DNA from 3 places in the Bacillus sp. FJAT-45066 genome. Region 2 is predicted to be linked to each of the others. Evidence: riboswitches for the same ligand, from Rfam matches in the RefSeq annotation. Region 2 holds a riboswitch; each other region holds the start of a gene.

The links. A riboswitch is a leader RNA that binds a small molecule or an ion and turns the genes downstream of it on or off. The one in region 2 is predicted to bind S-adenosylmethionine.
Region 1: another riboswitch for S-adenosylmethionine. It lies ahead of CDZ92_RS16305 (LLM class flavin-dependent oxidoreductase); the one in region 2 lies ahead of metK (methionine adenosyltransferase).
Region 3: another riboswitch for S-adenosylmethionine. It lies ahead of CDZ92_RS09795 (O-acetylhomoserine aminocarboxypropyltransferase/cysteine synthase family protein); the one in region 2 lies ahead of metK (methionine adenosyltransferase).

What each region holds. Positions count from the first base shown of each region.
Region 1 is NZ_NISQ01000001.1:3,215,395-3,226,498, forward strand. Features, by position in the region: gene CDZ92_RS16290 (endonuclease/exonuclease/phosphatase family protein) at 235-1,032, opposite strand; gene CDZ92_RS16295 (hypothetical protein) at 1,271-1,786, shown strand; gene CDZ92_RS16300 (DUF3221 domain-containing protein) at 1,829-2,200, opposite strand; SAM riboswitch class I at 2,325-2,428, shown strand; gene CDZ92_RS16305 (LLM class flavin-dependent oxidoreductase) at 2,535-3,566, shown strand; gene CDZ92_RS16310 (ATP-grasp domain-containing protein) at 3,649-4,593, shown strand; gene CDZ92_RS16315 (DUF1002 domain-containing protein) at 4,990-5,895, opposite strand; gene CDZ92_RS16320 (YjiH family protein) at 6,471-7,829, opposite strand; gene CDZ92_RS16325 (HD-GYP domain-containing protein) at 7,938-8,969, opposite strand; gene CDZ92_RS16330 (carbon-nitrogen hydrolase family protein) at 9,308-10,195, shown strand; gene CDZ92_RS16335 (PTS sugar transporter subunit IIA) at 10,590-11,096, shown strand.
Region 2 is NZ_NISQ01000001.1:47,501-58,604, reverse strand. Features, by position in the region: gene CDZ92_RS00350 (tetraprenyl-beta-curcumene synthase family protein) at 246-1,319, opposite strand; gene CDZ92_RS00345 (alpha/beta hydrolase) at 1,384-2,178, opposite strand; gene CDZ92_RS00340 (gamma carbonic anhydrase) at 2,325-2,843, shown strand; gene CDZ92_RS00335 (phosphatase PAP2 family protein) at 3,028-3,567, shown strand; gene CDZ92_RS00330 (glycosyltransferase family 4 protein) at 3,625-4,770, shown strand; gene asnB (asparagine synthase (glutamine-hydrolyzing)) at 5,170-7,080, opposite strand; gene metK (methionine adenosyltransferase) at 7,451-8,650, opposite strand; SAM riboswitch class I at 8,950-9,108, opposite strand; gene pckA (phosphoenolpyruvate carboxykinase (ATP)) at 9,421-11,007, shown strand.
Region 3 is NZ_NISQ01000001.1:1,920,601-1,931,704, forward strand. Features, by position in the region: gene cydD (thiol reductant ABC exporter subunit CydD) at 1-1,096, opposite strand, end outside; gene cydS (cytochrome bd oxidase small subunit CydS) at 1,099-1,200, opposite strand; gene CDZ92_RS09770 (cytochrome d ubiquinol oxidase subunit II) at 1,220-2,230, opposite strand; gene CDZ92_RS09775 (cytochrome ubiquinol oxidase subunit I) at 2,227-3,567, opposite strand; gene CDZ92_RS09780 (hypothetical protein) at 3,899-4,285, shown strand; gene CDZ92_RS09785 (homoserine dehydrogenase) at 4,572-5,792, opposite strand; gene metX (homoserine O-acetyltransferase MetX) at 5,937-7,001, opposite strand; gene CDZ92_RS09795 (O-acetylhomoserine aminocarboxypropyltransferase/cysteine synthase family protein) at 6,985-8,316, opposite strand; SAM riboswitch class I at 8,383-8,495, opposite strand; SAM riboswitch class I at 8,839-8,943, opposite strand; gene CDZ92_RS09800 (response regulator transcription factor) at 9,020-9,652, opposite strand; gene CDZ92_RS09805 (sensor histidine kinase) at 9,645-10,697, opposite strand; gene liaF (cell wall-active antibiotics response protein LiaF) at 10,694-11,104, opposite strand, start outside.

The DNA.
Region 1 (11,104 bases), 3.2 Mb from region 2:
GCTCCCAAGTTCATTTACACCAAAAGAAAACCAAAAATGAACATGGAGAGAGCTCCCACGTTCATTTACACCAAATAAAAAACCAAAAATGAACATGAAGAGAGCTCCCAAGTTCATTTTTACCAAAGATAAATTCCAAAATGAACTTGACATGAAAGAGTCCCCAAAGAGCAAGTAGTAGTTAGTTCTTTGGGGCAACTTTAATAAATTCGTTAACCTTTTGCAGCTGCATTTTTACCCAGCTATAACCAACACTTCCACTTCCACCCCATAATGATCAGAGACTACTTCTTTATTTTCACCATTAAAAATAACCTTAGATGATTGAACGGACACTTCAAAGTTAGTTAGAATAAGGTCGATTCGTAAATCTTGCTTATTCTCATCCCAACCAGCAATCTTCCCTTCCACTGTTACGCCAGAATCTCTCTCTACGGCTGCAGTATAAGTATCAATGAACCCATTTTTTAAAAGGAAATCATATCCTTCGCCTCGTATATGAGCACTATTGTTGAAGTCTCCCATGAAGAAAGCCTTCTTCGAATCAAATTTCGAAAGCAACTGTTCCATCTGATACTTTGCAGGTTCTTCTTCATCCCCCCACCAACCTAAATGGCACGAATAAAAGGATAGTGGCTCCCCTTGAAATTCAATCGTCGCTCCGACAATCTTACGAGTTTTCCAAATCGTTGGAACTTCTGCTTTAGAAACAAAAAACGAATCACGGCCGACGATAGGATGCTTTGTTAAAATAGCAACCCCTTCTTCTAACACTTCATACCCATAATGAGCCAAGTCCCAGACTAATGAATAGTCTGAGACGCCTAACTTCTCAAGCTCCATTAACAGAACGTATGCATAATTGTCTTCTTTTACATTGTCATAAACAATCTGCCCATTCTGAGATTGGCTAACCTCTTGAAGAGCAATAACATCATAAGCTTTTTCTTTAATTGTTTCGGCTAAATGCTTTATTTTTGCTTCTTGATTCTCTTCTTGCCACGAGTGGCAGTTTAAGGTTAATAATTTCATTTTTTACGCTCCTAACAAACATTGGATATGTACTCGGTCTAGTAAGTAATTCATTTTATAGTAGTAAATTATAAATTAAAATGCAACAATAAAATATTATTTTGAAAAAACTTTATCATTCTGTAAAATCCCTATTTTGAAAAGATTATTATAATTACGTGAATTGGTAAAAGTATATACTTGTTCTTGAAAAGTGGGTACACTATACAAAAAAAGAATGGAAAAGGGGTTTGAAAACATGAGAAAATATGGATTTTTGGTAGTGTTATCTATACTTTTTGCAGCTTTATTAGTTGGATGTGGCGCAAATAATGGACAAGGAACAGGAAATACTGGTGAATCAGCACCACCAGAACAAGAAACATCAAATGAGGAAAAAAATAATTTTAAAATACTAATGGGTGTGCAGATGGACATGATTCGTACAATTCGTGCAGACATTCAACCATTACTTGCATACGAAAGAGGTGCGGAAGGTGCATCTTTGGAGGAAGCAAAAACAGCAGCAAACACAGTTGCGCAAAACTTACGTAACACAGAAATTTCTTCTGATTTAGACGATCGCGTAAAAGGAGAATTAGAAGAATCAGTAGAGCTTTTCGCTCAATATTTTGAAGCACGTGGTGACGACTTACAAGTTGATGATGAAGAGAAAGTTCAATATGAAAGGCTTGAAGCTTTCCACGAGCAAATTGGCGATGTTTTTGAAGAAGAAGGCTTAATTCGCCCGAACTTTGACAAAGACGTTCAGTAATTTTAAAAAAAGTAGACCCAAAAAGATGTTATCTTCCGGGGTCTACTTTTTTTCTGTGATAATTCTAATAATACTTGCCGTTCCTTGTACTGGATAACTCTCCGCAACAGGACCATCAAATATTACTTCGACCATATCTCCAACTTGAATATCTGAGAACACATGTAACTTACTAAGTGCATCTTTTTGAATAAGTGTATCTTTTGTAATACGTACACTTGCTTTATCAAAATCCGTATCTTCTTCCACTTTTCCTTCTACAAGAATTGCACCATACTCCCCATCTGGCGATATCTCCGTTACAGTTCCTCTAATACCTATTTTCCCGTCTCGATCATTGGCAGTAGTATTGCAGCCGAACAATGAAAACACCATAAAAACCATAGCAGCAATTATTAACATTTTTTTAATCATAAAATTCACCCTTTCCTATTAGTTAGACGGTAGTAAAAATATTTTGTTACAAGCAAGTTCAGGGAGTATTTATTATTTACCTTAAACCAAGTTTTGTGGTAGGATTACTTGTAATTAGATATATTCTTTATCCAGAGTGGCAGAGGGAATGGCCTGATGAAGCCCGGCAACCTAATTTTAAGGTGCTAATTCCAGCAAGATTATGCAAATGTTCTTGAAAGATAAGGAGATAACACAAGTTAAACCAGCCTTCCTTTAATCTTTCATGCATTAGAGAGAGGCTTTTTCTGTATGCATATATAGAAAAAGCTTTGGAAAAAGAGGGGGAACTAGGATGAAATTTGGATTTTGGCTACCTATATTCGGTGGATGGCTTCGCAATGTAGAACAGGAAAACATGCCATCAACGTTTACGTATGCAAAAGAAGTGATTCAAAAAGCTGAGCAATGGGGGTATGATACCACACTAATTGCAGAGCTTTTTTTAAACGATATTAAGGGACCTGAGCAAGACTGTCTAGATGCTTGGTCAACTGCCGCAGCACTTGCTGCAGTAACGGAGAAAATTGAGATCATGACAGCCGTTCGACCTGGGTTCCATAATCCAGCTATTACAGCAAAGGCCGCAGCCAATATTGATCAAATAAGCAATGGTCGTTTTACACTAAATGTCGTATCCGCATGGTGGGAAGAAGAAGCTCGTCAATATGGAGGGATTTTTACAGAACATGATGAGCGATACGAAAGAACGAAAGAGTTCCTTGAAGTGCTAAAAGGGCTATGGACAGAAGAAACTTTTAGTTATGACGGAAAATACTATCATCTTGAAAACACAAAGCTAGCTCCTAAGCCAGTTCAACGCCCAAATCCCATTTTATATGCTGGTGGAGAAAGTGAAAAAGGAAAGCAAGTAATAACAAGTATGTGTGATGCTTATGTGATGCACGGTGGAACGGTTGATGAAGTGGCTGTAAAAATAAATGACATGAAAAATCGACGGATGTCCTCAGGGCAAGCAACTTTACAATCATTCGGCATGGCTGCATACATCATCTGTAAGGATACAGAAGAAGAGGCGCAGCAAGAGTTAGCGCGCATTACGGAAGTAAAAGAGTCCAGTGCCTATGCTGGGTTTAAAGATTTTACAAGCAAGTCTCAGTTAGAACAACAAATTAAACTGCAAGATTATTCCGTCTCCAATAGAGGCTTGCGACCAGGGTTAATTGGCACACCAAGTCAAATTGCTTCAAAAATAAAAGAGTATGAGCGTGTCGGTGTAGATTTATTGTTGCTTCAATTTTCTCCGCAACTAGAAGAGATGGAACGATTTGCAATGGAAGTAATGCCTTTAATGAAGGAAAAGTAATCGTTTCATGATTAATGAACACCAAACCAGACAAATCACATATTGTACAATAAAACCAAGCAGTAAGAGGAGAGGAACATTCTTGGAAAAAATCTATATTATACATGAAAATAAAGAGTGGACAGAGCATTTAACGAAACGATTAGAAGAGCTAAACCTCCCATACGAAGAGTGGCACTTAGACGAAGGAATCGTCCCATTAACAGAAGAGCCACCACAAGGAGTTTTTTACAACCGAATGAGTGCATCTTCTCATACTAGAAATCATCGATTCGCCCCAGAACTAACTGCTGCAACTCTAGCATGGCTAGAACACAACGGACGCCGTGTGAACAACGGTAGCCGAGCACTTCAGTTAGAATTAAGCAAAGTAAATCAATATACAGAATTAGAAAAACACGGAATCAAAACACCAAAAACGATTGCGGCTGTAGGAACAGAGCAGATTATTAAAGCAGCTAAAGCTATTGGAGCAGCTTCTTTTATTACAAAGCACAATCGTGCTGGCAAAGGATTAGGTGTACAGTTATTCCATTCTATCTCAAGTCTAGAAAACTATATAAATAGTCCAGCGTTTGAAGAGCCAGTCGATGGGATTACCCTCATTCAAGAATATATAAAAGCACCACAACCGTTCATTACAAGATGTGAATTCATCGGCGGAAAATTTCTATATGCAGTGCAAGTAGACACGTCTGAAGGGTTCGAGCTTTGCCCGGCAGATGCCTGTCAAATTGGTGATTTGTTTTGCCCAGTTGGAGAAGAAAAAGAAGAGAAGCCGAAGTTTCAAATTATCGAAGGCTTTAACGACCCAATCATTGAAAAATATGAAGCGTTCTTGTGGGATAATAATATCCAAGTAGCCGGAATTGAATTTATTCGTAATGAGAATGGCGAAATATTCACCTACGACGTTAATACAAATACGAATTATAATGCTGATGCAGAAAAAAAAGCTGGGAAATATGGCATGCTAGAATTAGCCAAATTTTTAGGCAGTCAGTTGAAGATAAAAGAGGAAGCATGAGGGATCTGGTAACGGGTTAAATGTAAATTAACAAAAGAAATAGTGTTTGTTAAAAAGAAATAAAAGTGCTGGTGGTGTGTCCGACTCCTGCGGGAGAGGGCAGGCTGGTGAGACCCCGCAGAGCCCTTGGGCTTGAGGAGGCTCACCGCCTCCCCCGCGGAAAGCGGACACACCACCGGCACGGTTTTTGAAACGAAAGAAAAGGTGCTAGAAAATATTTTCTATACACCCTTTTCATTTATTATTTGAATCAATTTCATAATTACTATTCGTTTAGTGAAAAACGAATGTTCCGTTTATTATAATTAAATAACGTTCGATATTAAACGTAAATTATATTAAAAAACAGGTTTAATATTCGTTTTTCATTTAGTAATTGTACATCATGAAACTCACTCATTTAAATAAGTTAGAAATAGTTTGGAATAGATCACGGAAAAACTCTTTTACACTTTCCCAAAAACCTGTATTTCCAACTAAGCTTTCAATACGATTTTTAATATCTTTGGAGATATCCTCTAACTGCTGACGAACATTATCAAAATTAATATTAAGTGCGCGCATCTTTTCAAAAAGGTCGATTAAAAGCTGGCGATCCTCTGCACTAAGCTCAATATTTAATTTCTTTAATTGTTCCTCTACAATACGCTCAACATCTTCACGAGTTGCTGGGTTTTGTTCAGCAATTTGCTTTTTAATTTCTGTAAGTAGTTCACTTACTTTTTCTTTGTCGATATCTTTTGCAAGTCTTGTAGCTAAACTTAATTCTTCGTTCGCAACTTCCATGCGATCTTTGTCTAACTCTTCACCTGCAACTTCGTATGCTTTATAAATTCCTACTAAAGCCGAGTGGCCACTAACACGAACAGGTGAAGCTACTTGAACTAGAGCGTCCTCGACACCTGCTGTTAAAAGCGCATTCGCATACATTTCATTTGTCACTTCTGTAATATTATCTGGAGTTACTTGTTCAATAACAAGGCCTTCGCCACTTTCTTTTCTAGTAATCTTAGCGGAAGAGAACATACGAGAACTACGATCTCCACCAATATATTTTACTAAGTCGTCCCCTGTTACTGAAATTTCTTCTACCATTGCAGTGTCTGTAACGTTTAACAATCTTCTTACTTCAGCTTTTTGTTCATCTGTTAAGTTCCCCCCATACACTACAATAGGAAGTCCGAACTTTTCATTTATACTATCTTCTGTATCTCCACCAGCTGCACTAGCAATTGTTGCAAAACCTGTTAAAAGCACTAGCAAACTAACGATAAACATCTTGAACCAACGTTTAAATATCATGTTAACTTCTCCTTTAATTACTATAATTTTAGCTTGTCTAATACAGAGTCGTTTGAGAAAAATATACAGGAATTGTCCGACTTTTACAATTAAAATCATTAATAACATATGTACAAGCAGTAAAAAAAGAACTGATTGCGCCAAGGAAGTATTTTTAAAAAGCTTACTTTTATTTTGGCTATGTTAAAGGTTGCTGTTGATTTCCGTGCAAGGCTTCGCTTTCCGCGGACGGTAAAAAGGAAGGTTATTTTCACAGTCGTGAAAAAACCTACTCCTCGGCGCAAGCGCCTGTGGGGTCTCCCGCTTCCCGCTTCTCCCGCAGGAGTCTCAGCCTTGCACGGAAATCAACAGGTAATTATATAAATATCAACACTAAGACACAGCCATAATTTTAAAAAAACGTGCCGGTTGGATGACCGCTTTCCGCGGGGGAGGCGGTGAGCCTCCTCGAGTCCAAAGGCTCTGCGGGGTCTCACCAGCCTGCCCTCTCCCGCAGGAGTCGGTCATCCAACCGGCACTTAAATAATATTGTAAATTCTTTATACTTTTCAAGCAGTTTTGTTCACTCTATAATCTTAAAAGAAAAGATGAGCCATTGCTGCGATAACTGGTAATGTGATTAATGTACGTAAGATAAAGATGATAAATAAATTTTTCAATGAAATAGGTACTTTGGAGCCTAATAAAACGCCCCCGACTTCTGATAAATAAATTAACTGTGTTACAGACACACAGGCAATGACGAAGCGAGTAAGTTCACTTTCAATTCCGCTACCGATAATGGCTGGTAAGAACATATCCGCAAACCCGACAATCATTGTTGCAGAAGCTTCTCTTGCTTCAGGAATCTGTAACAACTCTAAGATCGGAATGAACGGCATGCCTAACCATTGGAACACTGGTGTATTTTCAGCTAAAACAAGCGCAATCGTACCAAATGTCATTACAATTGGAATAACACCCATCCACATGTCTAAAACATTTTTCCCACCATCTTGGAAAAACTTAGGCACACTTTGGTTTTGCCTAGCACGCTTCACAGCCGCGGATAATCCCCATTTAAAGGAAGAAGTCCCAGCTGGAATTAACTCTTGTTGCCCTTTTGCCTCCCCGTTGTAATACGTATCAGGTATACGAGATAACGGCGGAATACGCGGCATAATAATCGCGGCGATAATACCGGCAATAGCAATTGTTAAATAAAACTCTCCAAACATATGTGTTAACTTAACTTCTGAGATAACAACTAAACTAAATGTAATCGAAACGATCGAGAACGTCGTACCGATTACGGCCGCTTCTCTTTTCGTATAATAGCCTTCTTCATATTGTTTACTAGTTAATAGAACTCCGATTGTTCCGTCCCCTAACCAAGACGTTAACGAGTCGATAGAAGAACGACCTGGTAATGTAAAGACAGGGCGCATAAACTTTGTTAATAACGCACCGAACAACTCTAGTAAACCGAAGTTTAATAGTAAAGGTAAAAATAACCCTGCAAATAAAAATACCGTAAATAATAGAGGTAATAAGCCTTCTAACAATAGCCCACCTGTATATTCAGACCAAATAGCTTCTGGACCTACTTGGAAATAAGTAAGTAAAGCTAAAACCATCCCTAAAACGCGAATAATTGTCCATACTGGTGACACGTTGAACAACGAATTGAAAAAGCTATCATCTTTTATAAATTGAGGATTTTGCTTTTTCAGTCCTTTAACAAGTAATGTTGCAAGAGCTGTAAGTGTAATGATTATCGTCATGATTAACGGTAATTGTGGCTCTATTAGTCCTTTTAAGAATCCAGCTAGAATAGCAACTGGAATAGTAAAGCCTTCCTCTAGTGGAACAGGAAACATGAATAATAAAATACCGATTAAAGAAGGTACAACAAATTTTAAAATATTGATCGTACGAAAATTTTGTGAATCCATTTTTTAATCCCCTTATGTACTGTCGATAATTATGCAATACATGTTATTTTAATACAAAACTGAAATTTTTCAATAGAAAATATAGTAAAATACAAATTGTTTAACGTCTTATGTGGCAAAATCAAGTATTTCTATTTCTTTATGCTTTCTTAAGTCAATAAAATGATCATCCATTTTAATTATTGGTAAGTGTGGCTCATCTGAATGAATAAATATAATTTCTGCAAAACGCCCGTTGTTAAGTACCACTTCATCACGAATATGATTAGAAAACATATATTGTACGAATGGAGTAACAATAGCTGGATTAAGACGATTTAACTTAGCTTCCTGCATTAAAATCTTCGTCGTGACAAATATATTTTGTTTTGGTCGGTAACTTCGATTAGAACTGATGGCGTCATATACATCCGCAACAGAAAGTATTTGTACAAAAAACGGGATCCGGTTATTTTTTAACCCTGCCGGATATCCACTTCCATCTAAACGCTCATGGTGCAAAAGTGTACCTTGTAAAATAAGTGGATGAATATACGGTACATTCTTTAGCATGTCATAACCATACGTTGTGTGCTTTTGTATTTCTTGCCATTCTCGCTCATTTAATTGTCCAGGCTTTTGAATGATATCTTTATCGATCAACAGTTTGCCCACATCGTGAAAAAGTCCCATCTGGCCTAAAAGCTTAATATCTTTCTTATCATAATTTAATATTTTTGCAATTAAGGATGCATAGATACTCACGTTCATGCTATGTGTGTAAGTATAATTATCGTAACTTCTAACTTGCTGGATATAACGAATAAATACAGGGTCTTCTACTAACTGATCGACAAGCGGATTTAACATCTGATACAGCTCATCTAGTGGAGGCAACTTGTCCTTTTCAATACTAGAAAATATCGATTGAAAAGACTCTACACTAGTTTGATAGAGAGACTTTACCTGTTCGAATTGTTCATATTTAATATAAGCAGACTCAGCTACCAATAAAGACGGATGAAAGTAATACTCATGCTGTTGTAATTTCTCTATATGTGTTTGAGACAATACGGTGCCTTTTGTTAACAAAAGACTCCCATTTATAGAGTAAATATCATCTACGATTACTTTTCCGATGTGTAAAGCGGTTATTTTCATAATATACCCTCATCACGTATATTTTTAGTACTTTTATTATATAGGATAATAGTATTAAAAAGTACAGAAAATTTAAAAATATCTAGTAAATATGCCGTTTTTCTAATAGGAATTTATAAATTGGTTAAATTTTTCATAAGGAGGGAACCGTTTTTCCTTTTAAACATAAACGAATGCAGAAAATTCAACCCAATATTCACCACCTTTTTTTAATACCCTAATAAACTACTTTTAACGAAAAAATGTTATAGTAGATTTGTTTGAATTTTTTCCAAACATATACGGGTTCGCGTTACCGAATACGCGCTCCATTTTAATATGATTAGGGGGTAGGCAAATTGCGTATACGTGCTTCTGCTGTGCAATATCATTTGCACACGATTACAAGTTTTGAAGATTTCGCAAATCAAGTCATTCATTATGTAAAAATGGCCGCTGAATTTGATGCGGATTTTATATTGTTTCCTGAATTTTTTACAACGCAACTTTTATCATTTGAGAAAGATGGTAGACAGCAAACGATAAATGACTTACCATCCTATACGGAATTGTACTATCAGTTATTTACGGGAGTTGCAGCGCAAACGGGCATGCATATTATTGCCGGAACGCACATTATTGAGCGCGCGGGAAAACTGTATAATGTGGCACATCTTTTTTATCCAGACGGGACAGTTGCCGAGCAACCGAAACTTCACTTAACACCGACAGAAGTGGAAGAATGGGGTATAACACCAGGCGAATCTTTACAAGTGTTTGAAACAGAAAAAGGCAAGATTTCAATGGTTACTTGTTACGATATGGAATTTCCTGAAGTTGTACGCTTAACAAAAGCAATGGGGGCGGATGTCGTGTTCGCACCATCATGTACAGATGATCGCCACGGTTTCCACCGAGTCCGCTACTCTTGTCATGCGAGAACCATTGAGAATCAAATCTATGTTGTCACAACAGGCACAATCGGTTCTTTACCTACTGTTGACTTTATGCGAGGTAACTTTGGGCAAGGTGCCATTCTTTCCCCTAACGACGTACCGTTTCCACCGAAAGGAATTGTCGCAGAAGGTGAACTCAATACAGACATGGTCATTACAGGTGACTTAGATATCTCTCTTTTAGAAAAAGTAAGAGAAAGTGGCTCTGTCACAACATGGCGCGACCGCCGTTCCGACTTCTACCCAGACTGGGAAGAACTAGTCAAGAACGCAGCCATCTTCAAAAAATAACAATCTAGTTGACAAAACCTTATTTTTTCTTTAAGTTTTTAAAAAGAATGGTTATGTTAGATTTTATTTTTTGTCTGTGTTAAAGGTTAGTGTTGAGTTTTTGATACCTTTTTAGCTGTTGATTTCCGCGCATATCGGAGACTCCTGCGGGAGAAGCGAGTAGCGAGAGACCCCACAGGCGCCGATGCGCCGAGGAGGCTCTCGACTCGCCCGCGGAAAGCGAAGATATGCGCGGAAATCAACAGCGGCCTTTTAACAGAGTCTATTTTAAAAAAACAAAATATATAGGATTGTTACTGCTACCAGCAGGCAAGACCTAATGCACATGTTTAACATGGCCGCATTAGGTCTATTTGTTTTTTATCAGAATATTTCAAAAGGAGTGCTAACAAACATGTCATTTTTCAAAAAGTTAATCGGCGGTAAAGAAGAAGTATCAAAAGACGGAGCAATCATTGCACCACTAACAGGAAGATTCGTACCATTAGAAGAAGTACCAGACCCAGTTTTTGCACAAAAAATGATGGGTGACGGCTTTGCCATTGAACCAACAGAAGGTACAGTTGTATCTCCGGTAGAGGGTGAAATCGTTCAATTTTTCCCAACAAAACATGCCATCGGAATTAAAACAGCATCTGGAGTAGAAGTGCTAATCCATGTAGGTTTAGAAACAGTAAGCATGAACGGCGAAGGTTTCGAAGGCCACGTACAAGTTGGCGACAAAGTAAAAGTTGGAACTAAACTAATTAGCTTTGACTTGGCGTTAATCGCAGAAAAAGCGAAAAGCACTGTGACACCGATTATTATGACAAACGGTGATGTGCTAGAAACGTTCACAAAAGAAACAGTATCAGAGGCAGTTGCAGGAGATACAACATTAGCAACGTTTATTGTAAAATAACTTTTTTT
Region 2 (11,104 bases):
GAGTATAAGCCATGGCCAACTCGAGGGCAAAAAACACCCTCAAGCTGTCCCTGTCTTATACTAGTCGGAGCTGAACGAGCCGCTCTTACTTTTTCGTAGAGGCGGTGAGCCTCCTCGAGCCCAAGGGCTCTGTGGGGTCTCACCAGCCTGCCCTCTCCCGCAGGAGTCGGCCACACCACCGGCACTTGAACAGACTTCACTATATTATTAAATCTAACAAAGACTTTTATATAGCCCCCTTTAAATCATGAAGATCTTTTCCATTTTTGAACGGTGCGATAAACTCTTCCATTTATGTAAAAGAAATAACCTGTTCCGCCACTAGAACGAATCATCTTTCTTGCAATAGTAGAAATATCTTTATTCCCCTGAACTTTTTCATCCGATAAGTAAACCGCTAATAAACCTCGATTAATTAACTTATGAAATTTCTCATAAGGTAAACCTTTTGTATACTCGTCCGCTTTTTCTAAAAAGTGCTGAAGTCTTTCAAGAATTTTCTTTTCACTTGAATAATAAAAGCAGAAATTTAAATCGCCGCCTTCTATGTCTTCATCTTGATCAATAAAATAGTCCAGCAATATATGTAACCCTTGTATGTAAGGAAAATAGCCAGCCATAATTTTTTCCGCACATCGATCTGTAAATGAAGGCTGAAAACTGTTAGAAACTAAGCAAAAAATACCTAATGTAGAACCAGAACAAGCGGAAAATTCATACCATTCCATTGGTGGTAGGTTTTGTTTATGTTCGTTAAACCATGATTGCAAACGCGGTAATCTTTCTTCTTCTTTTACATGTTTATGTATTTGTAAGTCACAATAATATTGTGCGAGTTCCAGTAAATAAGGTTTAATTTTGGCATAGTGTATGTTCTTCTTTAAGACAGATTGACAAGTATCAACTAAATCAAAAAGGTATCCACCATCATTTTGTTCAGAACGAAAACGATAGTAATTTTCTTGCTTCCTATCAATACTTAATGCAGTTAACATAGAGTCATGTAATGCTCGAAAATCCGTTGGATCAAGTGAAGTACTTCTGTCACATAAATTATCCAGATAGTCGCTTATTGTTTGGTAAGCAACAATAAACTTAATACTTTCTTCGATATTTTCTTGTGCTAGCAATGCCAGTATTGCCCCACCTTCGCAATGAAATGTTTTTGAATCAATACTAGCAAGTGCTTGTTTTCGTAGCTCATCATCAGAAATAGCTGCCGCTCGTTCTTTCCAATAGTCTAACTCTTTATAAACGAGCGGAAATACTTTTTTGTACACAAGTTTCATTAAGGCGAATGGCTGTGTTGGAATTTTCAACTAATCACTTCCTTTAGTAAGGTTCATAATCTCATTTATATACGAAAATAAACCGTATATGAAATTAATTCCCCTTTAAATGCATTTCAACAAATGAGAAGGCATACCGAAATACTTCCTCTCTTTCAGGTTCATTAAAAATTTCATGATATAACCCTTCCCATTCGACATAAGTTTTATTTTTCCCTTTAAAAAGATTAAACCATTGAACCGTATCTTCCTTATTAACAATAAGGTCTTCACCTGCTTGCATGACAAGAAGTGGTACATGTTTTGGAAGTTCGTTTGTTTTTAATTGGGCCAATTTAATCGCTTCTAACAATTCCCGGTACCATCTCACTGACACTTTTTTCACATATAGCGTATCTTTTTTACCAACTTCCTGTACTTCTCTATTTCTTGTTACCTTTGATAACGTAATATCAGCATTAAACAACATAGTCGGTTTTACAACATTTAGACCTCGAGAGATAAATTCAACCGCTTTGTTCGGATAACGTGCTAAACCTAAGCAGGGCGAAGACAATATAATGCCATTTAACAATAATTCCTTTTTTTCTTGTAAAGTACGAATAACTGCTAATGCACCCATACTATGACCTAATACAAATACTGGAGGCTCTAACAAGTATGCCTCTTTTATCCATAATTCAATCTCATCCATATATTCGTCAAAACTATAAATATGTCCTCTTCTTCTCGTTGACAAACCTTGTCCAGGTAAATCCCCCATAACAACATGGTATCCAACTTCATTAAACTTTTCGACTAACCATTTATATCGACCATGATACTCTAAAGCACCATGTACAATAACAATCGTTCCTTTCGGGTCTTTCTCTGTTAACCATTTTCGCATGTGTGTCCTCTCCCTTTAGTACAAATGGTTGTATTATAAATTTTAATGTATCACTCTCATTGTATTCAATATATACAATGAAAATTTTCAATCACCTTTTGTTTTGATAAAATAAGAATATATCATAAGAAGATTGGAGAAAAAAGATGAGTAAAATTATTCCTTATCATGATAAATTCCCTAACATTGATCCCACTACATACGTAGCAGATTACGCTGTTATTACTGGTGATGTAACGATAGGAAAAGAATGTAGCATTTGGTTTCATACCGTTATTAGAGGCGATGTAGCACCAACAATAATCGGAGATCGAGTGAACATTCAAGACCAATCAATGTTACATCAAAGCCCAAATAAAACATTATTAATCGAAGATGACGTTACAATTGGCCATCAATGCACGTTACATAGTTCAATTATTAGGAAAAGCGCCCTTATTGGAATGGGTTCAATTGTGTTAGACGGCGCTGAAATTGGTGAAGGCGCATTCATTGGTGCAGGCAGTCTTGTCCCACCAGGTATAAAAATACCTCCAAATACGTTAGCTTTCGGTCGACCAGTAAAAGTAGTAAGAGAATTGACGGAAGAAGACCGAAAAGATATGCACCGTATTCGAACTGAATACGTAGAAAAAGGGCAGTATTATAAATCTATTGATTCATAATACTAATTTACCAACATTTTCATCATGTTAAACAAAAACACTGCAAATCTCTAAGTTGCAGTGTTTTTTTGCACGCGAAATTTTAAATAATATCTTTACAAATAATTTGCAAATTCTAAATATTATCCATTTAGAATTAAGAATAGTTATAGTAGGGAAAGACAAGAGAAAAGAGGTATTGTTAATGGATAAATTACTTCATCATTTTTATGAAATGGAATGCCATTTATTTCGACTCGTCAACCAGCATTTTCATAATAAAATGATTAACCGTTTCTTTCAAACCATTACACATGTAGGGGGGGCAACACTTTCAATAAGCTCTGTCTTGCTCATTATTTTACTTACATCAGGCAACTTAAAATTCACAGCCATGTCGTCACTTTTAGCACTTACGGTTAGTCATATTCCTGTAGCAATTGCTAAGAAGATTTATCCTCGCCGCAGACCTTATTTAGCATTGGATGAAATAAATGTTACAACAAACCCGCTAAAAGACCATTCATTTCCATCAGGTCATACAACTGCTATCTTTTCAATCATAACACCATTTCTTATGTATCAACCTGCACTACTGTTTATTTTATTACCTATTGCGGTTTCTGTTGGAATTTCAAGAATTTACTTAGGTTTACATTATCCTTCTGATGTATTAGCTGGAGCTCTGCTCGGAGGGGTGTCTGGTGTTGTAGCATTTACTCTAGTTGTTCTAACTGTTTTATAAATAGGCTTTGTTAGAAAAATGACTATGAATTAAGTCAATTATTATTGGAGGGTTATCATGAAAATCGCTATTTTTACTGATACGTTTGCTCCGGATGTTAATGGAGTAGCTAGAACACTAAAGCGTTTTACTGATCACCTAGAGAGAAACAACATACAATATCTAGTATTTGCTCCTGAGAGTTCAAATGAGAGTATTTACAATAACCATGTTCATCGTTTTACTAGCCTTCCATTTTTCCTTTATCCAGAATGTAGGCTCGCTTTACCTAACGTCCTCCATGTTAAAGAAGAACTCTTAACCTTCAAACCAGACATTATTCACGTTGCCACACCTTTTAATATAGGGCTATGTGGCCTTCATTATGCGAAGAAGTTGGATATTCCTGTAGTTGGCTCTTACCATACCGATTTTGATAAATATTTAGAGTACTATGATTTACAGTTTTTAAACCCCCTTTTATGGAAATATATGCGATGGTTTCATCGAACACTAAGTAAAATATTTGTCCCATCAACAGTCACAAGAGAACATCTTCAAAAATTCGGTTTTACTAATCTTTCTATCTGGTCACGTGGGGTAGATTGCACTATCTTTAAGCCCTCATTCAACAAAGGTAGCTTCAAAGACAAATTTAATATAAAAGAAAAGCATGTTTTATTATATGTTGGTAGGCTCGCACCAGAAAAAGATATCTTTATGCTACCTAAAATGGCAAATAAGCTTCCAAAAAACATTCAAGAAAATGTCCACTGGCTTATCGTAGGAGATGGTCCTTCAAAAGAAGAACTACAGAATACTGCACCATCAAACATGACCTTTGCTGGCTTCCTTGACGGACCACAATTAGTAGAAGCATACGCAAATTCTGACTTGCTTGTCTTCCCATCTGCAACGGAAACTTTCGGGAATGTTGTATTGGAATCCCTTGCTTGTGGTACCCCTGTCATAGGAGCAAATGCTGGGGGAGTAAAAACAATTATAAAGAATAAAGAAACCGGGATATTATGTGAAGAAAAAAATATAGATGACTTTTCGATTGCAATCAAAACGATTTTATCAGACGATTTGTGGAGAAATGAAATGTCTGTAAACGGAAGAAACTATGCCCTCTCACAAAGCTGGGATACTATCTTTCATAACTTGTTAGAAGAATACAATAAAGTACTAACGAGTGAAAAGAATGCGAAAATACTGGCTTAATTTAAATAGAGGCTGGGACAAAAAGGTCTTATGAAGTTCGTCTGCCGTTAAAAATTTGTTGTAGTTGATTCATAAGGCTGATGAAGTTCATCTGGCGTTAAAAATTGGTTGTGCTTGAACTTCATAAGGTTGATGAAGTTCATCTAGCGTTAATATATAGTTGTAGATAAACTTCATATGCCCGATGAAGTTCATCTGGCGTTAAAAATTTGTTGTAGTTGAACTTCATAGGGCTGATGAAGTTCTTTTGTGTAGAGAGTGATTCAAGGACTTTCTTTCGTTCGACTCGGATAATACCTTTGTTCCATCAATAAGAGGCCCGCAAGAACAAAAATGTTCTTACAGGCCTCTTCCATTTAATTCACTGGGTTTTGTCACAGCCTCATTTTATTAGATAATTCATGCTCCACTTTCAACAATTTCTCTCTTCGTACTCAACCACTCATACTTCTCCATTTTTTGTTGATATTGTTCTACATATAAACTATACCAAATTAAAAATACAAATACAGTCCATAGTTTACGGCTATTGTCACTCACTCCAGCACGGTGATCATCTAATAGCTTTAACAAGTACGATTGGTGAAAGTATTGCTCGGCAGCAGCACTATTTTGAATAAGCATCTTCGCCCAGTCATATAAATCATCTTTAAGCCAAACTCGTAGCGGTACAGGGAAACCTAACTTTCTTCTATTTGTAACATGCTCAGGAATAAGTCCAGTAACCGCGTTTCTAAGTAATGTTTTCGTTTGAGTAGCATTTACTTTTAAATTTTTAGAGATAGACGACGCAGCTTCAAACACTACTTTATCTAGAAACGGAACGCGTACTTCTAAGGAATGTGCCATCGACATTTTATCTGCTTTTACTAAGATATCCCCTTTTAACCAAGTATGCATATCAACATATTGCATCTTCGTGATATCGTCGTACTCTTTTGCAAAGTCATAAATACTTTGTGTAACTTGTCGATAATTTACATTTCTGTTATAACCTTTAAAGAAAGCTGCTTTTTCTTCTTCTGTAAATATTTTTGCATTGCCAATAAATCTTTCTTCTATCGGAGTACATCCTCGTAAAATGAAGCTCTTCCCTTTCATTCCATCAGGCATCGACATAGATATTTTCATTAAACTTTTCTTTAACGTATCAGGAATGTATTCAAACATTTTTAACGATTGTGGCTCGCGGTAAATGTTATACCCTCCGAAAAGTTCATCCGCACCCTCTCCAGATAAAGCAACGGTAACGTGCTCTCTAGCAGTTCTAGCTAGAAAATATAAAGGTATGGCTGCAGGGTCTGCAACAGGGTCATCTAAATGCCAAATTATTTTTGGTAACTCTTTAATAAATTCATCCGGCTTAATGTTATAACTAATGTTTTCAACACCTAAAGCCTCAGCTGTCTTTTTCGCAACATCTATTTCACTATATCCATCTATCTCAAACCCAACAGAGAATGTTTTAATATTAGGATTAAACTCTTTAGAAAGAGTTGCGACAATCGTCGAGTCAATACCACCAGATAAGAAACAACCTACAGGCACATCACTGCGCATATGTTTTTTAACGGATTCCCTTAGCACTTCCTGAATATGGTTTTCTAAACCTTTTTCTGATTGTGCAACTGGATGGAAAGTTGGATGCCAGTATTCCGTAAATTGTAAACCATTTTTCTTATCTAGTGTAAAATAGTGACCTGGCTTCACCTTTTTTATAGATGGAAATAATGTGTTTGGCTCTGGTACATATTGAAAGGTTAAATAGTGTTGAAGTTGAGTCTCATCGATCGACTCTTCAACGGGAATACCTTGAAAAACACTTTTCACTTCTGATGCAAAAATAAACGCTTCTTCGTTTTCATAATAGAACAAAGGTTTAATACCGAATGGGTCACGTGCACCAAATAGAGATTTTTCTTCTGTGTCCCATATTAAAAAACTAAACATTCCTTCTAAGTACTTCACACTTTCTTCTTTATATAAAGAGTAAAGAGCTATAATGACTTCTGTATCTGATTCAGTTTGAAATGGATACCCTTGCTCCACTAATTTTTTTCTTAATTCAACATAGTTATAGATTTCACCATTAAAGATGATCCAATAACGTTTTGAGTAGTCGTTCAACGGTTGTGCACCATTTTCTAAATCAATAATACTAAGTCTTTTAAACCCAAATTGAACCCACTCATCTTGAAAAACTCCAGTGTCATCTGGTCCACGATGATGTATTGCAGAAAGCATCTCTTCCATCTGACCATATTCATTTGCTTTCCCATACTTAGAATAAAATCCGACAAAACCACACATAATTACACCTCTTTAGTAAGCATTAAAGTTATCTATTAAAATAAATACCCATTTTCCACTAAAAATAGTATTAGTTTTCCTAAATACTTTGAGAATATACTAGAATAGTAATAATAAAAAGAAATTCTTTTCTCTATTTTTCGACATTTTTTTAATAAATTCCTTTAGGATTTTAATGCCAACTATATTTTATTCTCTTATATACTACCCTCAATTGCTTTAAAAAGTTTTCACGACAAAATATTTTTATTTTTAAGCCTCAAGCTTGCACGGAAATCAACATGTATTAGTATTTGATTATTAACACTATGCTTGAACATATATTTTTTAAAAAAATACCACTACCTTCAAAAGATAGTGGTATTTTAAATTATGCGTTTGCTTGCTCTTTTAAAGCTTCTGCTTTATCTGTTTGCTCCCATGGTAAATCTAAGTCATTACGGCCAAAATGTCCATAAGCAGCTGTTTGCTTATAAATTGGACGACGTAAGTCTAACATTTTGATAATTCCAGCTGGACGTAAATCAAAATTGTTACGTACAAGTTCCACTAATTTCTCTTCAGTAACTGTCCCAGTTCCGAAAGTGTCCACTGCAATAGATACTGGTTGAGCTACACCAATTGCATATGCAAGCTGAACTTCACATTTGTCAGCAAGGCCAGCAGCTACGATGTTTTTCGCAACATAACGTGCAGCATAAGCACCAGAACGGTCTACTTTTGTAGGATCCTTACCAGAGAATGCACCACCGCCGTGACGAGCATATCCACCGTACGTATCAACGATAATCTTTCTTCCAGTTAAACCAGCATCCCCTTGAGGACCACCGATTACGAAACGGCCTGTTGGGTTAATGAAGTATTTCGTGTTTTCATCAATTAACTCAGCAGGTACAACTGGCTTAATAACATACTCTTTAATGTTACGTTGAATTTGCTCTAACGTAACCTCCGGATGATGTTGTGTTGAAATAACGATTGTATCAATGCGTTCAGGCTTGTCGTTCTCATCATATTCTACTGTTACTTGAGTTTTGCCATCTGGACGTAGGTAAGGTAAGATTTCGTCTTTCCTTACTTCCGTTAAGCGACGAGCTAATTTATGTGATAATGAAATAGGAAGAGGCATTAACTCTTTCGTTTCATTACATGCAAAACCAAACATTAATCCTTGGTCACCAGCACCGATGGCTTCGATTTCCGCATCAGACATTTGACCTTCACGAGCTTCTAATGCTTGGTCAACTCCCATTGCGATATCAGCAGATTGCTCATCAATAGAAGTTAATACTGCACAAGTTTCCGCGTCAAATCCGTATTTTGCACGAGTATAACCAATACCTTGGATTGTTTCACGAACAATTTTCGGGATGTCTACATAAGTAGAAGTTGTAATTTCTCCTGCCACTAATACTAAACCAGTTGTTACAGAAGTTTCACATGCAACACGAGCGTTAGCATCATTTGCTAAAATAGCGTCTAGAATTGAATCTGAAATTTGGTCACAAATCTTATCCGGGTGTCCTTCTGTTACTGACTCAGAAGTAAATAAACGACGTTGTTTTGTCATTTTGTCCGTTTCCTCCTTTGGAATTATAAAGGTATGTAACATATGAGTTACATTGCGGTGAAATCACCATTTTTGATACGGATCTCCAGTTTCCCTTTGAATGAGAAGATAAGTAATTAGCTTATCTGTTACTTAAGACGTAACACTAAGTGACAAGCCTGAGATGAAAGAATGACGGTCCATTATCTTCTATTAAAAAGTATTGGTCGTTTTGAGTTTCTTTCTTATCATGTGTCAAAATATAAAAAACCTTCCCTAAAAATTTGAGGAAAGGTTTTAATCACTACGTTCGCCTTTCACTCTTATCGCTCAAGGGCATAAGCATCCTTGCGTCAGGTTAGCACCTTTGCTCAAGGTGGAAAAAATTTCTTAACAAAGCGTTCCTATAGGAAATCGCATAATATGAGCAGGTTGCTGGGTTTCATAGGGCCTGTCCCTCCACCAGCTCGGGATAAGAGTATCCGTTCAAGGATTTATATTAACGTAGTCAAACCTTGCATGTCAACAAAAAACGATACGAAATTATAATTCTTTTGTTGAGTTTGTTTCATAATGGAGTAAAATAAGAAAGGGAATGATATTTCTATGAACGAAGTGTTTTATCATTAATAATAAGTGGAAAATATATATGAAGAATTTTTGTCATAATACTAACCATTTTAATTATTATTTCATAAAATACGATAATTAGTATGGACTATTTCAGTTAATGTGTTATACTTTTTATTAGAGAAATAACATAATACTTATTTGAAGGAGAGTTATCCATGATGAAAACGGTTGGTATTGAAAGCGGTTTAACAAAATTAGTTTATGGAACAAATGCACAAATTCAATTATCCGTTCCGCAATTAGTGGAGAAAATATTAAACCGTAATGAAGGAACATTGTCTTCCACTGGCGCAATTCTGGCGACAACTGGTAAATATACAGGGAGATCCCCTAAAGATAAATTCATTGTAGAAGATGACGTAAGTAAAAGTAAAGTAGATTGGGGTAAAGTAAACCAACCAATCTCTGAAAATATTTTTGATCGTTTATATGAAAAAGTTCTTCAATACTTAGGTGAAAAAGAAGAAATTTTTGTATTTAAAGGTTTTGCTGGTGCAGATGAAAAATATCGCCTACCTATTCAAGTAATAAACGAATTTGCTTGGCACAATCTTTTTGCACACCAATTGTTCATTCGTCCATCTGATGAAGAATTAGCAAAACACGAAACAGCTTTTACTATTGTTTCTGCCCCTACATTCAAGGCAGATCCAGCTGTTGATGGTACAAATTCTGAAGCATTCATTTTAGTTTCATTCAGTAAAAGAATCGTATTAATTGGTGGAACAGAGTATGCTGGAGAGATGAAGAAATCCATCTTCTCTATCATGAACTACTTACTTCCTGAAGAAGGCATCATGCCAATGCACTGTTCTGCAAACGTGGGACGTGAAGGCGATGTTGCATTATTCTTTGGTCTTTCCGGAACTGGTAAAACAACATTATCTGCAGACGCTAACCGCAAACTAATCGGTGATGATGAGCACGGTTGGTCTAATACTGGTGTATTTAACATTGAAGGTGGTTGCTACGCTAAATGTATCGGCTTAACTCGTGAAAAAGAGCCACAAATCTTTGATTCAATCCGCTTCGGATCTGTTTTAGAAAATGTTGTTTTAGATGAGAACTCTCGTGTTGCAGACTATGATAACTCTACATTAACAGAAAACACTCGTGCAGCTTATCCGCTACAAGCAATGGATAACATCGTTGACCCTAGTGTTGCTGGGCACCCAACAACGATAGTTTTCTTAACTGCTGATGCTACTGGAGTTTTACCTCCAATCAGTAAATTATCAAAAGAGCAAGCAATGTTCCACTTCTTAAGTGGGTATACAAGTAAATTAGCTGGTACAGAGCGTGGAATCACTTCTCCACAAGCAACATTCTCTACATGTTTCGGCTCACCTTTCTTACCACTTCCTGCAACAGTTTATGCTGAAATGTTAGGGAAGAAAATTGATGAGCACAACGTTCAAGTATTTTTAGTAAATACTGGTTGGACTGGTGGCGAATATGGTGTAGGTAGTCGTATGAAGCTTTCTTACACACGCGCAATGGTTCAAGCAGCTATTGAAGGTGAATTAACGAGTGCAGAAACTACTAAGGACCCATACTTTGGTCTTGAGATTCCTGTACATGTTGCAGGTGTTCCAGATGAAGTGTTACAGCCTATGAAGACTTGGAATAACGACGAAGCATATGATGCTAAAGCTCGTGAACTAGCTGGTAAATTTAAAGCTAACTTTGAAAAATTTAATTCTGTCCCACGTGAAGTGTTAGAGCTTGGTGGTCCTACAGTTTAATATTCCTATCGTATGAAATTAAAAGAGGCTATCCTAGAAGTCAGTTTTGCTGACTTACTAAGATAGCCTTTTTTATTTAGGTGGGAATTGCATGAAG
Region 3 (11,104 bases), 1.9 Mb from region 2:
CTACTATTGTTACAAGACCAGTAGTTGGAAGAGTTGCTTGTATATGTTGTAAAGAGAATTTTTCACTTTCGTATGAAAAGGAAACATTATCTAATTCAATAGACATTGGCCCTTTTTCTAACTTTTCTTCTCCCCACCTAACCCGAGTATCTTCTTCTGCTAATGATTCTTCTATTTTATTAGCCGCTCCATTACTACTTCTACCGGCGTGAAACGCACTACCAAGTTCTTTTAATAAATGAAAAAACTCAGGAACTAATAGAAGAATAAAGAATGCAGTGAAGAAATTGATAGAGTTAAAGACCACTAGACGCAAACCAAGTTCTAGTGCTACTAACCCAACACTTAACATCGAGATGAACTCAAGCATTAAGGAAGAAGTAAAGGCAACTTTTAGTATTCCCATTGTAGAATCGCGAAAATGAATGCTACTAGATTGAATAACATCTCGATAGTGCTTTGTTCGCCCATACAGCTTTAAACTCACTAACCCTTGAATTGTATCTAAAAATCTACCTGAAAAAGAAGACAAACTATCTAGTTTTTCTTCTGACTTTTGCTGTGTGGCTTTTCCAATAATTATCATAAATAACGGAATAAATGGGGCTGTAAATAAAATGATGAGTCCTGAATATACATGCTGAGAAAAAACCGCAACTAATATAATGACGGATACAATCGTAGTAATCATTTGTTGCGGTATATATTTACTGAAAAAACCATCCAATTCATCTACAGCATCCAGCATCACACTAACCTTTTTTCCTGATTGACCTTTATAAGAAGTTAAAATTGTCTGATTAGAATATGCTTCTAACAACTTTTTTCGATAAGAAGCTTTTACTAACGCTGCCATCACATTACCGATACGTCCGATAAAGTAAGAAATGACAGCTCTTAAAAGCAGTACGATAAGCAAAGCAATTAACAATGGGGTAACATGCTGAAAGCTAAGCTTATTTAAAAATAGATCATCCACAATGGAAACAATGAAATAACTTTGCGTGATGATAACTATTCCTAAAACAACGGCAAGGCCAAATAGACTATAATAGAGTCCCTTCTGTGCACGGGCCAAGCTTTGTAATCTTTTCATTTCTATTCCTCAATCTTCGTGCTTTTCGTAGCGACAAAAAAGGAAAGAGCCATCGCGAGCACGACAATAAGAAGTGGTGCATAAAACAGTAAAAAGTTATGCATAGTGCTTCTCCTCCTTAATTTAACCTTTTTTAATATAAGGTTTGTTCATAATAAATAGTTTAAATACGAGATACAAAGAAGGAATTAATAACATAAGCCCTAAAATAAAGACGACTATTAGCGCCATCGCCATCGTTTCGTTTGTAAAACTATCATAGATTGTTAAATACGGATATAGTAAATATGGGTAGCGAGAAGCCCCATACGCATAAAATGCAAACGCAAACTGCAATACGACGAAAATAAACGACCTTCCGTAGTACGCTTTTTTCAATAACCATAAACTTGCGACAAAACATACAAACGATAAGGCAAATACCCACCATAAAGAAAGCAAGCCTTCAAAGTGTGAATAGTTATGCCATCTCATCTCAATGATAATTCCTAATGCCGTGATAATGGTAGGGAAACTCCATATCCATGTGTATTTTCTAAATAGTTTAAGTGCTCCTTCGTCTTCTGCAACGGAAGAATAGTAAGCTAGGAAACTTGCAGAAATAAACAAGACGCTTACTAAACTTAGTAAAATAATAGACCAGGCAAACGGACTTGTGAACAGTGCGACGTAATCTAGTTCAATCCCACCCCAGCTTGTTTCGCGGATAAATCCACCTTGTGAAACAATTAAAGCAGTTGTTAAAGATGCCGGAATAAGAACCCCAGTCACACCATACATAAGGGTGTATCCTTTATGTCCCTTCGTACCATACGTGCCAAATGCATAATAGCTACCTCTTAACGCTAAAAGTATGATAGAAATACTAATCGGTATTAATAAAACTGTACCGAAGTAATAAGCAGTTTTTGGGAAAAATCCGATCATCCCCACAAAAAAGAACACGAGAAAAACATTCGTAATCTCCCAAACTGGTGATAAGTAACGCTGAATAACAGAGTTAACGAGATGATTTTTTTTCGTTACAATTGTCGATGCATTAAAGAAGCCTGCTCCAAAATCAATTGATGCAACGATAACGTAACCGAAAAGAAAGAGCCATAAAACGGAAATACCTAGAATCTCAATTGTCATACGGCTACACTCCTTTTCTCACGTACTTTTTCTAACTCTAATTCCACTGGATTTTTTCTAAACATACGTGTTAATACAACTGCTGTACCTACCAACAAAATAAAGTACAATAGGGCAAAGGCAATAAACATTACCCAAACATATGGGGAGTCTGTTGCTCCTTCTGCCGTTGTCATAAAGCCTCTCATAATCCACGGTTGACGACCTACTTCTGTAAACCACCAACCAGCTTGAATTGCTAACATGGACAATGGACCTGATGCGACTAACATAATACGAAATACTTTCGACTTTATCAGGTTCCAATTACGTTTAAGACCTACTACATATAAAAGGGAAAGAAGCGTTAACCCAATTCCTATCGATACCATCAAATCAAACAAATAATGGATAACGTATGGTGGATGATATTCTTCAGGGATATCATTTAACCCGATAACTTCCCCAGTAAAGTTGTTGTGTACTAGGAAGCTTAATGCATAAGGGATTTTAATCGCATATTTTACTTCATTTGTTTCTGTTAATATCCCAAAAAGAACAAGCGGTGCCTCTCCATCTGTTTCAAAATGCCATTCTGCAGCTGCTAATTTTTCAGGTTGATATTCTGCTAGAAACTTTCCAGACAAATCTCCAATTAAAGCTGTCGCAATACAAAAGATTAATCCCACTTTCATCGTAAGAGAAAGACCTTTTCTGTGGTACTCATGTTTATTCCCACGTAACAGGTGGAACGCTGCGATAGAAGCAAGGACAAATGCGGATGTCATATACGCAGACGTTAAGACGTGCGCTACCTTTGTTGGCATTGCTGGATTAAACATCGCCACTAATGGTTGTATATTCGTTAACTCACCATTAGCAAGTACAAATCCTTGCGGAGTGTTCATAAATGCATTTACAGATGTAATAAACAGAGCTGACATTGCTGCCCCTAAAACAACAGGAGCTAATAAGAAAAAGTGATACTTCGGGTTTTTAAATCTGTTCCATGTGTATAAATAAATTCCTAAGAAAATAGCTTCAAAGAAAAATGCAAAAGTCTCCATAAATAATGGTAGAGCAACTAATTGACCGGCAAATTCCATAAAACGTGGCCATAATAGCGCTAGTTGTAATGCTATAGCAGTACCAGTTACAACCCCTACCGCTACAGTTATGACATATCCACGCGCCCATCGTTTTGCCATCAATAAATAATGTTCATCATCTCTTTTTAAACCGAGCCAATGTGCAATCATGATCAAAATCGGCACACCTACTCCAACTGTTGCAAACAACACGTGTACCGAGAGGGTTAACATTGTTAAATACCGGCTAAATTCAACTGATGATTCCATTCAATCCACCTCAATACTTTCTCATTTAGTCATATGAAAATACTATATGTACAGTGTATAACTTATTCGCTTGTGAAAATCATCACATTTAAAACAATTCTGTTACAAAAAAGTGAAGGTTTTGTGAATAAATGCACAAAGGTGCTATTTCTCATGGAATTTTTAGAAAAAAGTAATCTTTCTGCAACAAATTCATGGTTGAAACGTCTTAATACATATACCTTAATAAACACATAAAAAAACCAACTTAATTTACTAAGTCTCTAAGGAAAAGAATCAGAAGTTGTGTCATATACTTATGCTATAGAGAAGATATAATGGAGGTCAGTTTATGCGTAGATGGGCAAGACGTTTATTGTTGTTACTTTTCTTTGTTCCATTAGTAGCATGTCAACAACAAGTTTGTTTGATTTCTCCAGAAACAGATGTAACATTGATTGAGATTGTAAAATGGGACACTATGGAACATGTTGCGTATTTGGATGATCTTGCCTTAATTAGAAAGCTTATCAGAGAACTGGATAGTGCAGAAACACTATCTATTGCTACTCGGAACATCGCTGCACCAGAATATAAGTTATTATTTTTTCAACAAGAAACTAAATTGTATGAACTTGGTTACTATTTAGAAGTGATGAATATTGGGTTATCTGGAAGGTATTTGGATTACAATAGCGAGGGACTTTATGGAGTTACGATACGCTTAAATCTTCATTAAAAAGGAAAAGAGCAATCCCGCTACCGTCATCAGTACGGTTGGCACTAGGGATTGCTCTTACCTCATCTTGGGTCAGATGGTCGTATTACTATTGTTGCCAAGGGAATGTGTAAATATACGAGGAAAAATGGTTGGTAGTGAATTTATTGAGCTGATTTCTTTACGTTATCAGGAAATTTTTTGAAATATCCGTGAAATCTTTGAGATATCTTGATAAAACGTAATATATCCTCAAATTCCTTTATTTATTTGGAAAGATTGAAATATATTAGGTTTTACTGCAGTTTCACCCTACAATACTATTAAACGTTCCACCACTAAATAATTTAATTTTGTCATATCCTTTCACATCAGCCTTATAATAAACAACTTCTTGATTCCCAAAAGCCAACTTTATTTCATCTTCATTCCCTTCTATTAATAGAGCATTAGGATGAACATAATTTACAAAATTAAGAACATTTTTCGGCTTCTTATTGAAAAAAACAAGCCAACTAAAACGCTCTTCTATAAAATTAGTCTCTTCTATTAAAGACGTATTTATTGTTTGAAACTTCCCGTTATTAATATTCGCTATATCTTCCACAACCGCACTTGCTGTAGGGTACATTCCAGCTCCCGGTCCTTGAAATTGTACTTTCCCTGTTACATCTGATTCTATTGATACTATATTTTGTACACCTTCTGTCGCATAAAAAGGGTGCGATTCTGATACTAAGATGGGTTCTACGAGAAGTGTAACTTCACTGTTTTCTTGGAACAAAGTTACAACATGTTTAAATCGCAAGTTTAATGAAGTTGCAATATCTATTTGAGTCGAGGTGATAGAAGAAATTCCTTTTCTAACAACCGTTGTAGGATTCTTATGAAAGACTAGCTGACTTAATATTTTTCCTTTATAAAAAGCATCATAGCCTTCCACATCATTTGTTGGATCTGCTTCTGCATATCCTTTTTCTTGCGCTAACCTCAAAGCTTCCTCAAAAGATATTTTATCCTTTCTCATCTTTGTCAAAATATAATTGGTTGTGCCATTTAATATACCCTCAATCCGTTCAACCTTGTTTACTTGATATAGTTGACGTAGGACACCAATGACAGGAACTCCCCCAGCAACAGTTGCTTCAAATCCAACGGAAACATTTTTACTTGTCGCAAGTCTTACTAACTCTTCTCCGAAATGCGAAAACATTTCTTTGTTTGCAGTAACAAGATGGCAGCCTTTTTCAATAGCTCTTTTGCAATACGAAAAAGCAGGTTCTGTTCCTACGATTGCATCTACTACAATATGAAGGTCATCGATTTGTTCTATCTCACTAAAATTGTCAGTTAGCAGGATTTCTGAAGAAGGACAAACATGCTTATTTAAATGTTTTACTAATATTGCAACCACTTTAACTGGTTTCCCATAAATTTGATGCAACCTTACCTGATGTGTCTCGATTGTGTTATACACACCTTTTCCAACTGTTCCAAATCCGAGTAACGCCACGTTTATTGTGGACAATGTAACACTTCCTTTCCTATTGGCTGTGTAATAGACCGCTGTTGATTGCCGTGCAAGTCTTCGCTTTCCGCGGGCGGGCCGAAAGTCTCCGTCTTGCACGGCAACCAACAGCTAAAAAGTAGAAAATTGTAATAAAATTCATCACTAAGCTTTATAGCATCTTTCTATCACAAATTCTTTAATTTTCTCAGCCCATTTTTCGAATTCAACTAAGAATCCATCGTGTCCAAAGGTAGTCTGTACTAAGGTGTATTGACCTTTTTCAACCTCATTTACAGCCTCTTCTATCACAGAACTTGTATACAGTAAGTCGTTTGTAAAGGCAACGAAGCATACTTCCGATTTGATTTCTTTTAGTGCATTTTTCCAGCCATTTCTTCCTTCTCCAATATCAAACTCGTTCATCACTTCAAGTAATCTTAAGTAACTGTTTGCGTCAAACCTACTCGTAAACTTTTTCCCTTGGTAGGACAAATAAGAATCTACTTGGAATTGAGTATTTTCTTTCTTCTCTCGTCTAAATCGCTCATTAAAGAGAACATCCGAACGGTAAGTAACAAGACCAACCATTCTTGCAATCTCTAAGCCTTGTAACCTTTCTTCTTCCTCATATTCTCCGTTTTTCCAGGCAGGATCTAGCTTAATTGTCTTTTGGGCAATTTGATTGTAAGCAATAGCATAATCAGAAAAAAATGGAGTAACAGCCATTGGAACAAGTTTTTCAGCAAAATATGGATACAAAATTCCCCATTCTAAAACTTGCATTCCACCGAGGGAGCCCCCTACAATTGCTTTTACTTTATAAACACCTAACCTTTGTAGTGCCTTGTATTGAGATCGAACGATATCTCGAATCGTAATTTTGGGGAAAGTGGCTCTGAATTTTTCACCCGTAGTTAAGTTGATGGAAGTTGGGCCAGTAGAACCAGCACAACCTCCAATGACATTCATCGTAATTATTTGAAACTCATTTGTATCGATATATAGGTTTTCACCAATAAAGCCACTCCACCAACCAGGCTTTTTCTCTGATCCAACTGATAAATGGTTTCCTGATAAAGCATGGCAAACAATAATAACTTCTCCCTCTAAGTTCCCAACGTGCTCGTATGCAACTTCGACGTTTGACAAAATATCACCGCAATCAAGTTGTAAATCTCCAATGGAGACTTTACTAACTTCATAGTGTTTTTCATACGGTAACGTCACCTGAAACCGCTCCTCTCGCTGTTTCACTAGTCGCAACAAAAAGCGCTTGATCTAAATCATTTTCCAAATCGTGAATTCCTTCAATTCCAACAGAAAGACGAATTAAGTCTTCTGTTACTCCGGTTTTCTTTAAATCTTCTTGGCTAAGCTGTTGGTGTGTGGTGGATGCTGGATGAATAATTAACGACTTTGCGTCCCCAACGTTTGCAACATGTGACCATAGTTTAATAGAATCAATTAGCTTTTGACCCGCTTCACGTCCTCCTTTTATTCCAAAAATAACAATGGAGCCATAGCCGTTCGTTAAGTATTTTTTTGCTAAATGGTGTGATGGATGATTTTGTATTCCCGGATAAGAGACCCAAGTAACTCCAGAATGGCTACTCAAAAATTTTGCTAGTTTTTCTGCATTTTCATTATGTCGTTCCACTCTTAAGTGAAGTGTTTCAAGACCTTGTAATAATAAGAATGCGTTTTGTGGACTTAAACATGCACCGATGTCTCTAAGTAACTGCACTCTCAGTTTTACTGCATAAGCTACGTTCCCAAAAGTTTCGGCATAACATATTCCGTTATAACTATCATCTGGCTCAGTGAAACCTGGAAACTTCGAATTGTTCCAATCAAATGTTCCTCCATCCACTACAATGCCTCCAATTGTTGTTCCATGGCCACCAATCCATTTTGTTGCAGAGTGTACAACTATATCCGCTCCATGTTTTATCGGATTACAATTGTATGGGGACGCAAATGTATTATCTACAATGAGTGGAATGTTGTTCTCATGAGCAATTTTTGCAACCGCTTCTACATCTAAAACGTTCAAGCTCGGATTCCCAATTATTTCTCCAAATAAGGCTTTCGTTTTTGGCGTAATAGCGCTTCGGAAGTTTTCTGGATTTGTTGCATCAACAAATTTTACGTTAATTCCGTATTTAGGAAGCGTAACGGCAAATAAATTATATGTACCTCCGTAAAGGTTTGTATCGGCAATAATTTCGTCTCCTGCTTGTGCGATATTTAGTATAGAAAAAGCAATGGCTGACATTCCAGAACTAGTTGCTACAGCTGCAACTCCACCTTCTAATAAAGCAACCCTTTGTTCTAACACATCTACTGTTGGATTGCCGATACGGGTGTATATATTTCCGAACTCTTTTAAAGCAAATAAGTTTTGTGCATGCTCTGTATTGTTAAAGACATAAGAAGTAGTTTGGTAGATAGGTACTGCACGAGAACCTGTAGTTGAATCAGGTTGTTGCCCTCCGTGTAATAATAAAGTTTCTTTTGATAATGGTTGATTATTTTTTGTCATTAGTTATCCTCCTTGAGAAATAAAATAAAAAAACCGCTTCATAAGAAGAGGTTTGTGGGCTTCCTCCTCTTATCTTCCAGGCGCAATTGCCTGCAGGAATTAGCACCTTTCAAGTTAAAGATAACTTGAAGGTTGCCGGACATCATCGGGCCTGATCCCTCCGTCACTCTTGATAAGAGTTATTTAGTTGTTTAATTCGTTAATGCTTTAGATTGTAATAATATAGCGTATGGAAGGTTGTTGTGTTTTAGAACTAATTGGATAATATATTTATGCTACACTTTGTTGCTTTTTTGCTACACCTATACGATTTTATGCTACACTTCATAGTTTTTTTGCTTCAGCTGCTCGAACTTATGCTACACCTTGCACTTTTTTGCTACACCTACACAGACTTATGATACACTTCTCTACTTTTTTGCTACACCTCCTCGAATTTATGCTACACTACGCTATTTTTTTCCTTAAAAACAAAAAACCACTTCAATAAGAAGAGGTTTAGATTAACGTTACCGTTTCCTCTTCTTATCTTTCAGATGAAAATACATCTGCAGAATTTAGCACCTTTTCAATACTGAAGGTTGCCGGGTTTCATAGGGTCTGTCCCTCCACCGCTCTTAATAAGAAGTTTGGCTATTAAATTAAGATTCATATTAACAAGTTAATCTACTTATGTCAACTGTATTTTCTGAAAAGTCTAAATTCATTCTACTATCTTATGCTTAAAAGCATAAATAACAGCTTGGGTACGGTCTTGTACTTGCAGTTTAGCTAATATATTACTAACATGAACTTTCACTGTTTTTAAGGCGATGAATAGTTCGTCGGCCATTTCTTGATTTGTTTTTCCTTGTGCCATTAGTAGCAATATTTCCATTTCACGATTTGTTAGTTCTTCGTGTGGATGGTGCTCTTGCTTTGAACGCATTTTTTTCATCATTTTTCCCGCTACTTCAGGCTCTAGAATAGACTGACCGTGATATGTTTTGCGAACTGCTTCGGCAATTTCACTTGCTTTTGACGTTTTTAACATATAGCTTGTTGCACCAGCTTCAAGGGCTGGATACACCTTTTCATCATCTATGAAACTAGTCACTATGATTATTTTTGCTTCGGGCCAAGCTTCGATAATTCTACGTGTCGCTTCGATGCCGTCCATTTCTTTCATGACAAGGTCCATTAATATGATATCTGGTTTATGTTGGAGTGCTAAATCTACAGCTACCGTTCCGTCGTCTGCTTCTGCAATCACTTCAATATCTTGCTGAGCTGATAAATAAGCGGATACCCCGATTCGAACCATTTCATGGTCATCAACAAAAAGAACTTTAATCACCAACATCTTCCCCCTTTAAATCAAGCATTGGTACTTTTACTTCCAAGCGAGTACCGTTTCCTTTTACACTAACTATTTTCATGGTGCCGCCTATCTCCACTGCGCGTTCATGCATATTTTGAAGTCCGTATGACCCTGCGTTTGTTGTATCCACATCAAATCCAACACCATCATCAACTACCCGAAGAATAATCCAATCATCTCGTTGAATTAGTAAAACTTCTACTGATTGAGCTTTAGAGTGACGTAGAGTATTGGATAAAGATTCTTGTAATATACGGAATAAGTGATCTTCTACCCCTTTATCAATTTTGAAATCTTCAATTTTTTTAGTGATATTCATCGGTACTTTTTGCATTAATTCAAGCAGTAACTCTTCTGTACCTTCTTGAAGTGTTTTTCCTTTTAATGCAACTGGTCGAAGATGTAACAATAGTGCACGCATTTCAAGTTGTGAATGTTGAATCATTTCCTCTACTAACTTTAATTGCTTTGCCTCTCTATCGTTGGTTTCTCCTTTTGATTCGGTAATAGCAGACATTAGCATGGATGCACCGAATAATTGCTGACTAACTGAGTCATGTAATTCACGTGCTAGTCTGTTCCGTTCTTGTGATACTATTTCTTGCACTCTATTTTCAAAGTCAACTGCTTTTTCGTTCGCTAATTTTTGCGATAGCTTTGTTTGCTCTTTCATTTGTTTTTGTACAGTTTCCAGGGCGGATTGAATCGCTACTACTTCTTGTACAACGCTATCCTCCTTTTTAAATTCCAACGTATTTCCTTTAGAAAATGCTGTTAAAGGCTCTAGTATATTTGCAAACTGCTTTTTCCAAAAAAAACCAGAAATTAAACCAACTAAAAGACCTAGTAAAATACTAATTGATAAGGAAAATAGAATAAATGGAAGATCAAATACTTTCACATTCCATAACGATCTCCAATCTATTGATGGAAATGCAAAAATAAAGATGAGACCAAATATGATAAACGTATCAAAAGCAATAAGAGCGCCTAAAAAGATGTGACGTTGCAACACGGTCATGAACGTTTCACCTCAAGATTTCCGACATATAGGGAGGTGAAAATTTTCACTTTACTTGTTGCAACTTGATAGTTTTCGGTTTGATATTTTGCTGTAACGTTCACCAGACTCTTTTTTTCTTCGTTAAAGATAGTAGTTGTACCAACAATCGATGAGTGTTGAATACTAACTTCTACATCATATGGAAGGGAGACTTGGACATTTCCTACGATGTTACGAATAATAATGACCGCTTCGCCCTTTGGGAATACCGTATTACTTAAATCTATTGTTGTATCTCCAACTCCACATTGAATATTAATATCTTCCCACGTATAGCTATGATCTGGTGTCTTTTGGGTTCCAAACCACTTGTTACGGAAAAGATTCAATTTACCTTCCACTATTTGCTCTTTTGATGTTTCTAC